One region of the Paenibacillus vulneris genome, then DNA from elsewhere that is predicted to be linked to it. Evidence: riboswitches for the same ligand, from Rfam matches in the RefSeq annotation. Region 1 holds a riboswitch; each other region holds the start of a gene.
What was found. A riboswitch is a leader RNA that binds a small molecule or an ion and turns the genes downstream of it on or off. The one in region 1 is predicted to bind thiamine pyrophosphate.
Positions count from the first base shown of each region.

Region 2: another riboswitch for thiamine pyrophosphate. It lies ahead of ABEA66_RS18690 (ECF transporter S component); the one in region 1 lies ahead of thiS (sulfur carrier protein ThiS).
Region 3: another riboswitch for thiamine pyrophosphate. It lies ahead of ABEA66_RS13765 (acetylornithine deacetylase); the one in region 1 lies ahead of thiS (sulfur carrier protein ThiS).

Region 1 is NZ_BAABJG010000007.1:22,729-28,028, reverse strand. It holds gene ABEA66_RS09680 (thiazole synthase) at 120-893, opposite strand; gene thiS (sulfur carrier protein ThiS) at 951-1,151, opposite strand; TPP riboswitch at 1,245-1,381, opposite strand; gene ABEA66_RS09670 (nucleotidyltransferase-like protein) at 1,432-2,301, opposite strand; gene ABEA66_RS09665 (DUF2614 family zinc ribbon-containing protein) at 2,419-2,766, shown strand; gene ABEA66_RS09660 (glycosyl hydrolase family 18 protein) at 2,841-4,589, opposite strand; gene perR (peroxide-responsive transcriptional repressor PerR) at 4,728-5,165, opposite strand; gene ABEA66_RS09650 (DUF4097 family beta strand repeat-containing protein) at 5,268-5,300, opposite strand, start outside.
Region 2 is NZ_BAABJG010000021.1:62,064-67,363, forward strand. It holds gene ABEA66_RS18680 (energy-coupling factor transporter transmembrane component T family protein) at 1-427, opposite strand, end outside; gene ABEA66_RS18685 (ABC transporter ATP-binding protein) at 402-1,895, opposite strand; gene ABEA66_RS18690 (ECF transporter S component) at 1,892-2,479, opposite strand; TPP riboswitch at 2,612-2,716, opposite strand; gene asd (archaetidylserine decarboxylase) at 2,963-3,751, shown strand; gene ABEA66_RS18700 (MFS transporter) at 3,783-5,048, shown strand; gene ABEA66_RS18705 (WecB/TagA/CpsF family glycosyltransferase) at 5,245-5,300, opposite strand, start outside.
Region 3 is NZ_BAABJG010000015.1:20,602-25,901, reverse strand. It holds gene tenA (thiaminase II) at 1-163, opposite strand, end outside; gene ABEA66_RS13765 (acetylornithine deacetylase) at 198-1,472, opposite strand; TPP riboswitch at 1,586-1,686, opposite strand; gene ABEA66_RS13760 (ATP-dependent DNA ligase) at 1,748-2,656, opposite strand; gene ABEA66_RS13755 (prohibitin family protein) at 3,054-3,890, opposite strand; gene abc-f (ribosomal protection-like ABC-F family protein) at 3,985-5,300, opposite strand, start outside.

The DNA.
Region 1 (5,300 bases):
AAATATTCAGCGAATCATCTTCCAAGGCAGATGCTTTCTTTTCGATAGCTTACAGAAAAAAAGAAGCACGCCTGTCTAAACCAGACGTACTCCCTTCAGGTTTCGAATACGAGCTCAAGCTATTCGATCATTCCTTCGACCGGGCTGCTTGCAGAGGCATATCTCTTTTTAGGAATGCGCCCCGCCATAAATCCTTTACGTCCCGCAATGACAGCCAGCTTGAATGCTTCCGCCATGAGAACCGGATCCTGAGCGCCGGCGACGGCCGTGTTCAGAAGTACGCCATCGGCACCCAGCTCCATTGCCAATGTAGCATCTGCCGGACCGCCTATACCCGCGTCAACGATTACAGGAACTTTCGCTTCTTCGATAATAAAGCGAAGCTGATTCGGATTGGCAATGCCCTGTCCCGAACCGATAGGAGAAGCTCCAGGCATAACTGCGGCGGCTCCCGCTTCCTGCAGCTTGCGCGCCAGAATCGGATCGTCCGAGGTATACGGCAGCACGATGAAGCCAAGGTCCACCAGTATTTTTGTAGCTTCTAACGTTCCGATAGGGTCCGGCAGCAGAGTCTTCGGATCACCGATGACTTCCACCTTAATCATGTCGCACAGGCCCGATGCCTTGGCCAGCTTTGCAATACGAACGGCTTCTTCTACAGTATAAGCGCCCGCCGTGTTAGGGAGAAGCGTAAACTTTTTCAAATCCAGCGTCTCCAGGAAATTAGGAGCTTCCGGGTTATCGATAGGCAGACGGCGAATAGCGAAGGTAAGAACATCCGCTTCGGAAGCCTGAACGGCTTGGTTTTGAATATCCAGCGAAGTGAATTTGCCTGTCCCTAGCAGCAATCTGGATTTGAATTCATAGGGGCCGATTTTTAACACGTCATTCATTTGTACAAACCTCCATTAATATGAATGTGCAAGCAAGTATAACGGGCAAATCAATCCTTAACCCCCGCCTACAAAGTGAACAATTTCAAGAGAGTCGCCTTCCTTGAGAGCTGTATTGGCATACTCGCTGCGCTCGATAATGTCCCGATTCAGCTCGATGACCAGTATTTTTTGCTCAAGTTTGAAAACAGTAAGCAGCTCGGCAACATTCGTTACCTGATCTACTTCTCTCGCTTCCCCGTTAATGATCAGTCTCACACCATCACACCACGCTTTCCAGGTAAAATTGACAACAAAAAAAGCCAACCGCGCACAAGAGGTTGACTTGGTGTAAATATGCCGAAAACAGCATCTTACGTTCGTCCACTTCCCTACGCTGGTATCATCCAGAAGCATGCCGCACAAGACATGCCATAATCAGGTTCCAAGGGTCAAGAAAAAGCTTTCTTATCTCAGCCTCGCGATAAAAGGCTCCCCTAGTGGTTATTCAATTGAGTATAAGTATAGCAGAAACTGCTGTTTTTGTCGCTTGGTTTCCTTATTTCGTTGTGTACCGTAATTCCAGCTGGGATACTTCTTCGTCCAATGTATAGATAATTTCCTTGGCCAGCGATTTCTTCACCAGCTTGTTCAGGATAAGCGGAAGCTCGAACCGAATGTCGGACAGCTTCTCACACTGCTGAAGCTCGGCTAGGCTCCAGGCTTCTTCACGGCCGGACAATAGGGAGAGCAAGAGGCCGCAGCATCTCTCCATCTTGGACATGACGGAAAATTCGCAAGCAAGAAGCACTAGCTGGACGCGCTGCTTGAGCGTTTCATTGCTTAGCGTGAGCTCCTCATACAACTTGTATACTCCGGGATTAATCGTTTTTACCTGACGCCAGACGGTAATTTCGGGATGGCTTCCCGCTTCGATGATAACAATCCTCGCCCAATGATGGAGCGCTTCGAGAATGTTATTGTACGCATCCAGCAGATGGTCCTCCAAAATATATTCTTTACTCTCCATATATTTGCGCAAAAATCTGGAGAATTCTATTAACAGCTTGTGCTCTCTCATTTCCGACGGAAATTCCAGCATCCGATGCCGCAAACCTTCTAAATACGTATTCCGATCCAGAAGAATCTCTCCCTTTAAGATCCAGTAAATGAGGTTGCGGTGCTCTCCGTGCAGCATAAGCTGATGAATTGCAGACGGAGTAAACCAGCTTTCTTGTATACGGCAGTCGTCTTTTATATAATGATACTGTTGATCAGTTTGCAGGCCCTCTTTTACAATGACTAGCAACAGGAGATCGAATCCGTCCGTGATTGCAGAAAACATTGACGGATTATCGACCGCCAATATACTCATGACTGCATCATCTTCCCGGAGCCTGGCAATCCTTTGTTTCTTTAGGGCGTTCATCGCCGCAGCCTCCTACATAACATTCCATGATACTTCTTATTTCTACATTAGTAGGCGGTTTCCTGCATCATTTCAGTGACAAATTTCACATTTTATCTAAAGAAAGAAGTGACACCCGTGATATTAAAATCCAGTAAAGTTAATGAATTCCGGTTATGGGGACTGCTGCTGACCATGGGAGGCATGCTGCTGATGATCGTGGGGTTAGCAGGCATTGTTTTTAACTGGGGCGTAGCAGGCAAGATTATCGCCGGTATATGTATGGTCATCGGAGCTATCTCTATGCTGGCCAGCATGGGAGTGTATTTCTGGGCCGGTATGATGTCTACCAGCACCACCGTTGTCGAATGCCCCGAATGCGGCAAGGCTACCAAAATTCTCGGTAAAACGGACCGCTGCATGTTCTGCAAAACGATCCTTTCTCTGGATCCCCAGCACGACCCGAATGCCAAAGCCAATCTTTAACGGCCGAAACAAAGAAAACTGGCTCCCTTCCTTACCTGCATGAGGTGAGAAAGGAAGCCAGTTTTTTTGTCCGGTTATGGCTTTTTGTTAAGCTCTGTCTTTATAAGCTCCCATATAGCCGGGTTCTCGTAGCCTCTGCGCCATGTGGCCACTCCGGCAAGCTGGTATTTATTAACGATATCCATCCGCGCTTTCATGGATACCTCATCCTCCAGCCATATACGGTTCAGCTTGTCGCCTTCCTTGTACTCGACATAGTTTTGACCGACCTCCGGCAGGAACACAGGCGTCAGATTTTTCTCTTTGATCGTTCTTTGCGGATTATCCATATAGACCGATCTCGAACTTACCTTCTTCTTGCCGTCAACGACCTCCTCCGTCCAGATCCGGGTATAGAAAGGAACGCCCAGCACTAGCTTCGAGGCCGGAATCTGGTCCTCCTTCATCAGCTTCACGACGTTCTTCTCCACCCAAGGAAGCGAGGAGACAGAGCCTGCGGTAGGGCTGCTGGCCCAGTATTCGTCATAGGCCATGATCATCATATAGTCCAAAGAATCTATAAGAGCTTTCCGGTCATAAAAGGCCGACCACATCTCGCTTGAAGACTTCGGCGTAACATCCATCGATACGACAAGCCCCTGTTCATGCATTAACGGCACCATTTCGCGGACGAATTGGACCAGGTTTTCTTTATCCTTAGTATTTACATTTTCAAAATCGATATTAATGCCCTGTAAGGAATATAATTGCGCAAAGCTTAGAAGCTGCTTGATCATCTTCATTCTTTTATCGTAGGTCGACAATGCTTCTGTCGTGCGTTTCGGATCAAATCCATTGCTGAACAGCGCCCAAATATGATAGTTTTGGCTGTGCGCCCACTTGACATAGGCCGGATCAACAATGTTCTTCAAGTTGCCCTGACCGTCATCGATATGAAACCAGGTAGGGCTAACCACATTCAAGCCAGGCATAGGCGGAAATTTGGACGTATCCGGGCTTTTTGGTGTCGTTACCTGCTCCCAGGTCATATTGATCTTCCCGCCCTCCAACTTCGGCGCTACAAAGCTTGGAGGCTGCTCCTGCTTGGGGACCTTTTCCACATGATCGGACAACAAGTGGTCTTTTTTGACGTAGCCCATATACCCGTTCTTCAGCTGCACATGGTACCATTCTTCCTCCTCGCCCCAGATCATAACGTCCTCTCCCTGCTTTAAATCAGCAAGAATCGGAGATTTAATGGACTTCTCCTTGCGCATCGGAATCGTTTTGTCCGGCTTGTTCGGATACGATACCGTCTTGCCCCAGTTGAGTTCGTCCCCTTCCTTCACAAGGATCACAGCACCGGTGTCCTGGGACTCCCGCAATTCTATCCCGTAAAGCTGCTTCAAAGGCTCCATAGGCAGATACAGGGCTCCGTTTACTTTTTCCAGAGGAAACTTCAGGTTGAAGGGCTTCTCGTTAATCGTTCCGGTCAGCTGGCTTGTCCTCAAGCGAACCACCTTGTCCTGCGTCGTGATAATGGTCGAATCACTCGATTCCTCGTACAGCATCATCGGATCTATTAATTCCTTGGCTAAGGCAAAGGGCAGCTTCAAGCTCTCTTCCTTCCCCGAGGCCGGCTCATCATATAAAACGCCTTTATAGAAGATCGGCTTCGCGATTCCCTCGAAGGAGGGATCCTCATGCCGGCTGGTCGGAACATATTTGTCCCAGTACACTACGGCCGCGGCTCCGAGTAATACGGGGAACAATAGGGTCCATATGCGCCATTTTTTCGACCTTTTTCTCGTCGTTCTATGATTCATCATCAAATCCGGTTCCATTGCTTCACTCCCATGGCGACTCTAGTCATCGCTCAAATCTAGTACTAGTTTAACAAAAAAGACGCACTGAAAGCCACTTGATTGCCAAGCAGGCTTTAAGCACGTCCATTATACCTTATATTAGTAGAATGTTCCAATTTACGACAGTTGCCGGGCTCCGGCACAATCCGAGCAGATCCCATAAACTTCGACACGGTGGCTTTTCACCAAAAACCCTGTCTCTATCCCGGCCGTTTTCTCCAAATCATCCAGCGGCTTGTAGGAAAAGTCGACGAGCTTGCCGCATTCCTCACAGAGCGCATGGTAATGATCCGACATATCCGCATCAAACCGGCTTGAATGATCGCCGTAGGTCATCTCACGAACCAGTCCGACCTCGATAAATACTTTGAGATTGTTGTATACCGTTGCAACACTCATGCTCGGAAACCGGGGCGCCAGCGCCTTATAGATCTCGTCAGCCGTCGGATGCGTCATCGTATTTAATAAATAGGCCAGAATAGCATGTCTTTGCGGGGTCATGCGTACGCCTGTCGATTTCAATTTGTGCAACGCTTGCTCCAATCGTGAATCCATGCTGTCTCACCGCCTAATCCGATAAAAGGGTATCGATTTATTTTACGCGGCTTTATTTACATTTGTCAATGAAGTTACAGGATAGCTGAAAAAAAGAACGTGCTACTCCGTTTTTTGAATATCGATAGTTCCACT
Region 2 (5,300 bases), on a different contig from region 1:
GCAGCTTGCACTGCTGCATCAGCGAGTAGAACAAGGCGACGGGCCTTGTCGTCAATGCAAACGTCAATCCTGTGAGCGCCATGTTGACGGTCTTCAAGCCGATATGAAGCCCGCGGTAGAAGCTCTCCTCCGTAACCCGAATCAATCCCCAATGAATCCATGTCGTGTCCCCTTTTCCGAACAGCATCATGGACATGGAGGACGACACGAAGAGCAGTCCGAACGGCAGGAACATCAGCAGCAGCCGGTGCAGAGGCTGTCCCGAAAAGCACAGCAGCAGAATCAGCTGGGCAAGGGTCAGATTGACCAGAACATTAAGATTGTCCGTGAAGAGAAGGACAAAGAACAAGGCCAGAGACAGCAGCAGCTTGAAGCTCGGATTCACTCGGTGCAGCCAGGTTTCATCGTAAGCCAATAAGTTGTCCACTATCCTTCACTTCCTTCTGCAAATAATGCGACGGCGTCGTGTCCGCTTCGAGCCTTCCCCGCTCCACGACCCAGACCCGGGTTGCGAACCACCGGACGATCTCCAGATCATGCGTGACCATAATAATGGTTGTTCCCTGGCGTCTCCAGGCCTCAAGCTTCTCCAGAATCGCGAAGGTGTTCGCCGCATCCTGTCCGAACGTAGGCTCATCCAGCAAAATAACCCGCTGTGCCTGATACATTGCCGTTGCCACGCTGAGACGGCGTTTTTGTCCGAGCGATAATTGATAAGGGTGCTGGTTCTGCTGGGCCTCCAGACCGAACTCGGCCAGAAGCTCCAGCGCAAGCCTTTCGGCATCCAGCCTCCGCCCGAGGCGGAACCCGAACGCCGCCTCGTCCAGCACGGAATGGGTTACAAATTGCATTTCCGGATTTTGAAAGACGTAAGCTGCGGTATCCGCCACATCCTTGAAGCCTTTAACGCCGCGTCCAGCCAGCTCGTAAGCGCCCGAGGTCTTAATGAGCTGCATCAGGGCTTGAAGCAGCGTGCTCTTGCCCGCTCCGTTCTCGCCCACTACAGCAATCCATTCGCCGGAGCTTGCCGCCGCTTTCTCAACACGCAGCTTCGCTTCCCTGCCGCGGTAGGCGCTAAAATCGCTCAGCTTAAGCAATCCCGATGCCGGCACAGGATTCTCCTCTGCAGCATTCCGCAGCGACCTGTAAGCCGGTCCGGAGACGTAATCATCCCATACCTCCGGGTACCAGATACCGTACTCCTTAAGCTTTTCTTTATGCTGCCCGAATACGTCGGCAGGCGGGCCGTCCGCCAAGATATCCCCTTGCGGGGAGAACAGCACGACCCGGTCGACAAATCCGATGATTTCATCGATTTTATGCTCTACGATAACGACCGTTTTGTCCCTTCCTATGGCCTTGATGGTATCCCACACCTGCCGCGTGCCCTCCGGGTCCAGCAGCGCCGTCGGTTCGTCGAAGAACAGAACCTCCGGCTCCAGGGCCAGCACGGAGGCTATCGCCAGACGCTGCTTCATCCCCTGGGACATCGCTTGAATGGGCATGTGAAGCTCGGGAAGCTCAAGTCCTACCTGACGCAGCCCGTCGCTGATTCTGCCGCTCATCTCCTCCCGCGGAACCCCCAGATTCTCCAGTACGAACGCCATTTCTTCATCTACGTACGGCATGCAGAATTGGGTATCCGGGTCTTGAAATACATAGCCCCATGAGGCAGGAATGGCAATCTCGTCGAATTTGACAGGGACCTCGATCACATTGGGAACGAGCCCGGTCAATACTTGAAGCAGCGTAGATTTGCCGCATCCGCTCGGTCCGAGGAGCAGCACCTTCTGCCCTGTCTGAACCGAGAACGAAATATCGTTGAACAGAAGCGTCGGACTACCGGCGAATTTGAGACGTAGTCCATGTACAGATGCACATTCCTGCTGCATCATCCTTTACGCTCCAAGGCCTGGTAATCTGCGCTGCTCGCCGGACGGACAAGCTGTGTCACCCCGGTAACCTCCAGAGCTTTCACCAGCCAGTACGCGCACATCCCCGTGAAGAAGATCGAGCCGACGATGCGGAAAGCAAAATACAGCGTCAAATTCCAGGTTTGCAGATCGATCAAATAGCCTTTAAACGCGTCGAAAACAAGCGAAGCGACAGCCGAACCGATCCCTGCCAGGGAAACCGTCGTTATCGAGAAGCTGCGGTACCGGAATAAGGCGAATACCAGCTCAGCCAGCAAACCTTGAGCAATCCCGTAGGTCAAGGATTCAATCCCGTATTGCGATCCCGTAAGAAGCTCCCCGGAAGCCGCGGCCACCTCCGCCAGCAGCGCTACACCCGGTTTGCGGATAATCAGTGCCGCTACCGTAGCCGCCATAAACCATACCCCGTAGACAAGCTGATCCAGCTGCAAGCCCGCCAGCTTTACGACGTTGGACACATCTCCCCATAACCGATAAATGATGCCGAACACAACTGCGATGACGATGGTGACCAGGATGTCGGTTAGCTTTAACCCTTTGGACATTTCCATCCACTCCTTTTTCTAAATATGATGATGCTCGGGGCCTCAGCCCAGACCTTGTTCTGACAGGACAACGCGAAAAGGCCACCTCCATCAACAACATGGAAGTGGCCTGCATGTACGTAGATAACACGCTTCTAACGTTCTCCACTTCCCTACGCTGGTACAATCCAGATCAGGTTCAGAGGGTCTAGGATCTATCGATCCAGTCTCAGCCTTTCGGCTCCCCTAGTGACAAATATCATATTAGCACGATTGGGATAAAAGTCAACGGCTAAATGTGCATTATCCGGTTCGCAGAAATAGACGGCTCTCCTCACTTGCCGATACCGGAGCCGGTTGGGCACCGAAACATCGCCGTTTTGCGTATGGGCAGATGTCCCTTTCCTTCCTGTAGGGCCATGCTTTTTTTCTTGCGTTGGACCCTGTTCTGTGTCAAGATATTCGGTAGACCCACACTATGAAGAAATAGGTGAATGAACAGTTATGATGAAACCTTTTTTCCGCTTGCTGACGGAGCTATCCTCCCGCAAGTCGATCTCCCGGTTAACCGGATCCTTTGCGAAATCCCGAGCAAGTCGCGGATTGATCCCGCGCTTTGCCAAAATATACGGCATTCCGGTTCAAGACGCCGAGAAGCATCTGTCGGAGTATGCTTCTCTGAATGATTTTTTTACGAGACGTTTGAAATCCGGGCTGCGTCCGGTCGATACTGCCGAGCATACCCTCGTCAGTCCGGTTGATGCAGCGATTACCGGCATGGGACCGATAGAAGAAGGTTTGATCGTTAACGTCAAGGGACAAGATTATACCGTTGAGGAGCTGCTTAACTTTTCGCCCCGTACGGTGAATTATAAGAACGGATTTTATTTCGTGCTATATTTGAGCCCGACCGATTATCACCGGATTCATACCCCGATTGACGGAAACATTATCGAGAAAGAGCACGTCCCGGGCAAAGTATATCCGGTGAACGAGTTCGGTTTGCGCCAAATGCGCAGAGTATTGAGCCGTAACGAAAGATTGATCACCTATATGCAGCATGAGGGCGGCGAAGTGGCCGTAGTAAAGGTCGGAGCGATGAACGTGAGCAGCATCCAGTACGTGAAGCCGCTGCCCAACACCTTGCAGCGCGGGGATGAGCTCGCTTACTTCGAGTTCGGCTCCACCGTCGTGCTGCTGATGGAGAGCGATACGTTCTTAAGCCGCAGCGACCTGCATGTCGGAAGCAAAGTCAAAATGGGAGAAGCGTTAGGAACCATTCAGCCATCCTGACATCATCGTACTAGCAGAGGAGAAAGCCATTATGCAAGCAGCATCATCCGGAACGGAAGCCGCCGGCGCAAGACTGCAATCGGCCCCGCAGCACAGTCTCAAGCCGACTGTCATGCGAATTTTACTAGCCATAAGCATCGTTCATTTGTTCAATGATTCCATCCAGTCGATTATTCCGGCCATCCTGCCGATTCTTAAGGATTCGATGCATCTAAGCTATATGCAAGCGGGGATTATCGTCTTTTCGCTTAACATGACCTCTTCGCTTATGCAGCCGGCCATCGGCTTATATTCTGACCGCAAGCCCTCCCCCTACATGCTCCCGCTCGGAATGGGATTGACATGCCTAGGGGTGCTGGGCCTTGCCTTTTCACCCAATTACGGCATGATTCTCGTATCCGTCATCTTCGTCGGGTTGGGCTCCGCCATCTTTCACCCGGAAGGCTCTCGCGTCGCACACATGGCCGCAGGCTCCCGGCGCGGGCTGGCACAGTCCATCTTCCAGGTAGGCGGCAACGCCGGACAATCCCTGGCCTCCATCATGACGGCGCTCATCTTTGCTCCTCTTGGACAGCGAGGGGCCATTTGGTTCGTTCTTGTGGCCGGACTGGCCATAGCCGTTCAAATGTATATTGCGCGGTGGTACAGCGGTTATATGGCGGCAAACCCGAGACCGGTCAAAAAATCCGCCGCACATGCCAACCGACCGGCCCGCAAGAAGCAGATCACCTTTGCGTTTACGATGCTGATTTTTCTTGTGTTCGCCAGATCCTGGTACCATTCCGGGGTATCGACCTACTACCCGTTTTATTTGATGGAGAAATTCAACCTGTCTCTGGAGCATGCGCAAATCTACATCTTCCTGTTTGCGGCTGCCGGTGCCGTCGGCACCTTCCTCGGAGGGCCGCTTGCGGACCGTTTCGGACGGCGGAATATGATTTTCTTCTCCATGCTCGGCTCCGCGCCTCTAGCGCTGGTGCTGCCGTATGCTAATGCATTTTGGGCCTACGTTATTTTGTTGATCAATGGACTTATTATTTTATCCAGCTTTTCAGTGACCGTAGTGTATGCTCAAGAGCTTGTTCCAGGTAAAATCGGAACGGTCTCCGGACTGATCACCGGCATGGCCTTCGGACTCGGAGCATTGGGAGCGGTAGCCTTGGGCGGCCTGATTGACAAGTTTCATCTGGAGGCAGTTATGCAGATGGTCAGCTTCCTGCCGCTGCTCGGACTGTTGACCTTCTTTCTTCCCTCGGACAAGAAGCTGAAGGAATGGGATCAGCAGGCACCCGCTTAAAAGCAGCAGAAACCATATGGCGCCTGGGCATCGAAGCTTAAAAAATCCTCCTCTCCGCAAGTACGGAAAGGAGGATTTCTTTGTTGACACGGCTTTAACGGATAAAATTCGGAGCTAGCTCCCCGTAAACTAACCGAATCAGCTTCATAGCAAAGGCCATCGCTTGATGGGGATAAGTTAACTTCAATCTATGAACTCAGCCTCTTCCCGTAACAACTCTCCAGGCAAACTTCGGCAGCAGAAGCTGCCTTC
Region 3 (5,300 bases), on a different contig from region 1:
ACAGCTTCGCATAATCGATCAAATAAATGTAATCCTGAATCATATAAAACCGGAATTTTTCCAGCTCCAGCGTTCCCTTGCCCATCTTTTGAACAAACGGGTGGTCATGATTGCTGCGCCAGACCGGCTGCAGTTTTTCTAACAAATACTCGGAAAACTTCATCTCTATTCCTCCTCCAACGGGTTCCAGCGTCACTTTATTTCGCCGTGTGTCCCCATTCGTATATGAACTTCAGCATAACCTTCGTAAATTGAACCAGCTGCTCTATAGATACTTGTTCATTGACCGCATGAGCGTTTTTTAAATCTCCCGGGCCATAAATTGCGGCCGGAATCCCTGCATCCCCAAACCATCCCCCATCCGTTACCGAAGGAGAGACATCCACCACAGCCGACTGGCCTAATATGGTTTCATGGGCTGAACCAAGCAGCTGGACTGCAGGATGATTCGGATCCACTTCCAAAGAAGGGAAGATTTCTCCCCGATCCTCTATCATGGAAGAGCCTCCCCATTCGTATTGCGGCGGATTCTCCCTAAGCCACGGATCCGCTTGCGCTACCCGGTTCAGATGCTCTTCAATGTCCCGGCATACACTCTCATAGGTTTCATTCGGATAAAAATGAACGGTGATCCACAGTCTGCACTCGTCGGCAATAAACGCCGCATGCCTGCCCCCTTCGATAACGGCCGGATTGATCGTATTAGTCCCTGGTGCAAACCCCGGATAGCTCTTCATAACCGCCCAATGTCTCTCCAGCTCCTGAAGCCCTTGCAAGAGCTTCATCATCTTCTCGATTGCGCTGGCCCCTAGGATTCCGCCTCCGGCATGAATCATATTTTTCCGGGTCGCATCATGAAACGTCTTCTTGCTTTTCACGGTGATCCAACCAGTAATAACTCCGCCTTGCCCTTGAATATGAAGATCGCTCGTATCGACAACGACTGCAAAATCGGCTTGATATCCGCGCTTGCAGCATTGGAGGGTACCTGCTTCTCCGACTTCTTCACCTATTACCGATTGGAACATCAAGTCTCCGGGCAGTTTAATGCCCGCTTCGTCCAGCAGCTGGATGGCAAAGAGCGCCCCCGCCAGCCCGCCTTTCATGTCCGAGGCCCCACGGCCAATGAGGACGCCGTCCTTGACAATCGGCTCGAACGGAGAGGTATCCCATGGCTCGTCCGCACTTACTTCTGCCACATCCACGTGGCCGTTAAGGATCAAGCTCTTGAATTGATCGGAGGCTTGTCCTAGTTTGATACCGACGACGTTCGGGTCTCCCGGATACACTTCCCATTGATCAACCGTAAACCCGTGAAGCTCCAGGAATTGTGTGATAAACTGCTGGGCTTCCTCTGTATTTCTGGCCGGAGGCGCCGGGGTCTTATATCGTATCAGCTGTGAGGCTAGCTGAACCAGCTCTTCCTGCCTCTGATCGACCTGCCTGATTAAAGCTTCCAATACCTGACTCAATCCTTCTCCTCCTGTTCATACGGATACCCGCAATATTCCATCGTTCAGCAGAATACGATTGCAGCAAAAAAACCACTTTGCAGGACAAAGTGGTTTACGCGCGCAGCACAGCACTACCGTGGCGTCCACTTCCCTTCGCTAGCATTACCTAGATCAGGTATAAGGGTTAAGGCTCCCGCCTTTCTCAGCTGCATCAGCACCCCTAGTGAAATTCTTATTCGTTTTCTTATTCATAGTATCATAGACTGGATAAGGTTCTCAATTCTTCGAGACGTTCAGGAATGCCAAAAGCAGTCCTCCGGTTTTTTATCCGGCAAAAATTGCTTAAATATCGTTGTCCTAAGCTGATGAGTGTCCGATCGCTCCAAATATTGGATGCGGCAGCACAGCTTGGGCTGAATCCATTGGGTTTGCTTGTCATACTCCAGATAGAGGTCCTTGGACAGCTCCATAAAACGCTCTTTATCTTCATAAGTAAGTCCGAATTCCACCACTCCGACAGGCTTGTTCTTAACGGTACGGAACTGCAGCCCGATCACCAGCGCGAAGGGCTTCGTCCGGAAACCAAGGATAACAGCGTCAATGGTTTTAAAATGCTTGATTTTAACCCAATCCCGGCTCAACGTGCCCGGCTTATAGATAGAATCCGTTCGTTTGGCCACGATGCCTTCCATGTCCCGTTCCCGAGTCAGCTCGAACAAAGCCTTCCCTCTCTCCTTTACATACAGGGTCGGCATAATGACGGAGTTAGGAACGAGGAGCTCATGCAGTCGTGCCTTTCGTTCCATTAGCGGCTCATTGCTATGCTCGCGCTCCGTGAACAGCAAGTCAAAAGCTACAAAAGTTACCGGATGTGTCGCAACCGCTTGCGCTATCCTCATGGAGCTGCTGAGTCGTCCACGGTAGCTGAAATCGTCAAACACGGGTCTCCCGTCTCGCATAACGATCCCTTCACAATCCAAAATCGCAGTATGAGCCTGAATAGCCGATACAGCCTGTTCGAGCTCGGGAAACTTCTTCGTCACCTTATTCCCATGACGTGTGTAAGCCTCAATCCGGCTTCCTTGCTTATGGATCACAATACGCCAGCCGTCCCATTTGGGCTCAAATAAGTATTGAGGATCGTCAAACGGCTCATGTTGAATACTGACGTTCATTGGCTGAAACGGTGTAAAAACCTGCAACAGGGATCACCTCATATCCTCATTTTTACCAAAAAGGGACGGATTGTAACCTGTTAACTACCGTTATGTCTGTCTTTTAGGAATTCGGATTTGGCAGGACCGACTATTTCTGATTGCTGAATTCATTTTCCTCCTGTCAATCGGGGCTTTTCCGCACAAGATATATTTGCGCCGCTGCCCCAGCTCCTTAGGAAGTAATAAAAAAAACCGCCTTATAGGGTCAACAGCCCTAATATGCGGTTTAGAACCAAATCATAGAGGAAGCATATTGCATTCATGGATTATGGCAACCCAGTATTACCATTAATGCCACAACTGTTTATGGAGGAAAGTCTGATAACCCCTCCTCCAATTTACCATTTTTGTCCATGTGTGTCGAGAGCGCGTGCTCGCGGTTTTATTTGCTGCCTAACGAGTTCAGGTCGATAAAGGGAGTCGCTCCTCCGGTCACACTCGGAAGACGGCCATCCCATTTCTCCAGTGCTTTCTCCTGCACTTCAATCTGCTTAAGCTGAACCAAATCCGGCGTGATCTCCTGCTTCTTCAGCTTCAACGATTCCGCCTCGGCTTGGGCCTGCGTAATTTTCTGCTTGGCTTCAATCTCAATACGCTTCAAATCGTTCTCCGCTTTCAATGCTTGCTGCTGCGCCACCTGCTTGGCTTCGATCGACTGGTTGAAGGCATCCGAGAATTTAAAGTTCACGATGTTAATATCGTTCACGATCAGATCATATTTGGCCAGCCGTTTCGTCAAATGATCGCTGATTTCTCCCGCAACGACATCCCGCTTGGCAATCAAATCCTCCGCAGGATATTTGGCCGTTACCTCCTTGACGATCTCTTGGATTGCCGGCGAGATAATAACCGAGTCAAAATTGCCTCCAATATTGTTCATCAAATTAAAGGCAGCCTCTTTGTTGACAGAGTAGTTAACGGCAACATGCGTAGAAACCGGCTGAAGGTCCTTGGACGAAGCGGACGTATCCGTCTCTGCCTTGGTAACCTGGGTGTTGACCTGAATAACGCTCTGAACGAAAGGAAGCTTCAAGTGTATTCCAGGGCCAAGTATCTCATCATTTAACTTGCCGAACGTTTTGTACAGTCCCACATGCCCGTATTGTACGGATGCAAAGCTGTTCAATCCGATGATGACGATCAGCAGCGCTATAAAAACGGACGTCACGACGAAGCCAACGTTAGGCCTCTTGGGAATTTTGGTCACTTCTGCATTCATACCATCAACCTCCAGTGGTGAGTATGTCGTACAGTTCATTACGTACTTTCCCAGATTATGTTTCATAATCTGGGATTAAGAACAGAATATCCTTTTATTCCCCGGAGAGGAGCTCCCACTGCTGGTACAGAAGCTCCCTCTCTGCTTCCAGAATCATTTTCTCGCTATGCATAGCGAATAGCTTGCCGGAATCCGTTTCAAGCAGCATCGCCTCATCCAACAACGTAATCTTTCGCTCCAGCGATTCAATGTCGGTTTCCAGCTTAGCATGCTTTTTATCCCTTTCCTGCAGCTCCCTGGAACTATGTGTCCGCTCTTTGGATTCCCGAGCCTTCTTTGAATCATTCTCTTTTACCATCGGTTCGCTATGGGAAGGCCTCAGAGACTGGCTCAACTCCTCGCGTTTTGCCCTTGCATCATCATATCGGCCGACAAATTTCGTCAGTCTCCCATGCTCAAGCCAATAAGTAACATCGAACAGTTTATTCAAAAAGTACCTGTCATGCGAAACGCAAAGGACGGTGCCTGTAAATCTCTGTAAGGTGTCTTCGAGCGCCTCGCGGGAATCAATGTCCAAATGGTTCGTAGGCTCGTCGAGCAGCAGTACATTCACGTCTTGTGCCATGAGCTGCGCTAATCGGAGCCGCATGCGTTCACCGCCGCTCAAGCTTTTCAGCTTGCGGAACACGGCGGCGCCATAGAATAAAAACCCGGCAAGCCGCTGACGCGCCTCTCCTTCATCTACCATAACCACCTGCCGATACGCATCGAGCATCGTCATGTCTTCATCACCGAACGCATCCTGCTGAGCCAGGTAGCCTATTCTGACTCCGCTGCCTAAGGTGACCTTCCCGTGATCCGGCTGAAGTTCGGACGCAATCATTTTCAGGATGGTGGACTTGCCGCTTCCGTTTTCACCGACAATGGCTGCATAATCCTGATGCCGGATCAGCATATCAAGCTGATCGAACAGAAGCTGCTTCTTGCCGTTTCTGTCAATGACTTTACCTACCTGCTCCAGCTTCAGCACGTCATTGCCGCTTCGGTCCCCCGATTCGAGCATCAATCCGATCTTCTTGCGTTCAAGAACCGGCTTGGTCAGCTTCTCCATGCGGTCTAGTGCTTTTTGCATGGCTGCAGCACGCTTGAACATGTTAGGATTATCCGCTTGCGCAGCCCAAATCCGCATTCGCTTGATCGCCTCCTCCATCTTCTTGATCTTCTTCTGCTGTTCCTGATAGGATGCGAATTCGAGCAGCAATCGGCGCTCCTTTTCCTCCACAAAATAAGAATAGTTGCCATGATACACATCAATGGCTCCGCCCTCTATATCAAAGATCTTATTCACAACCCGATCCAGAAAATATCGGTCATGGGACACAACCACGACACTCCCGGTGTATTGCTGCA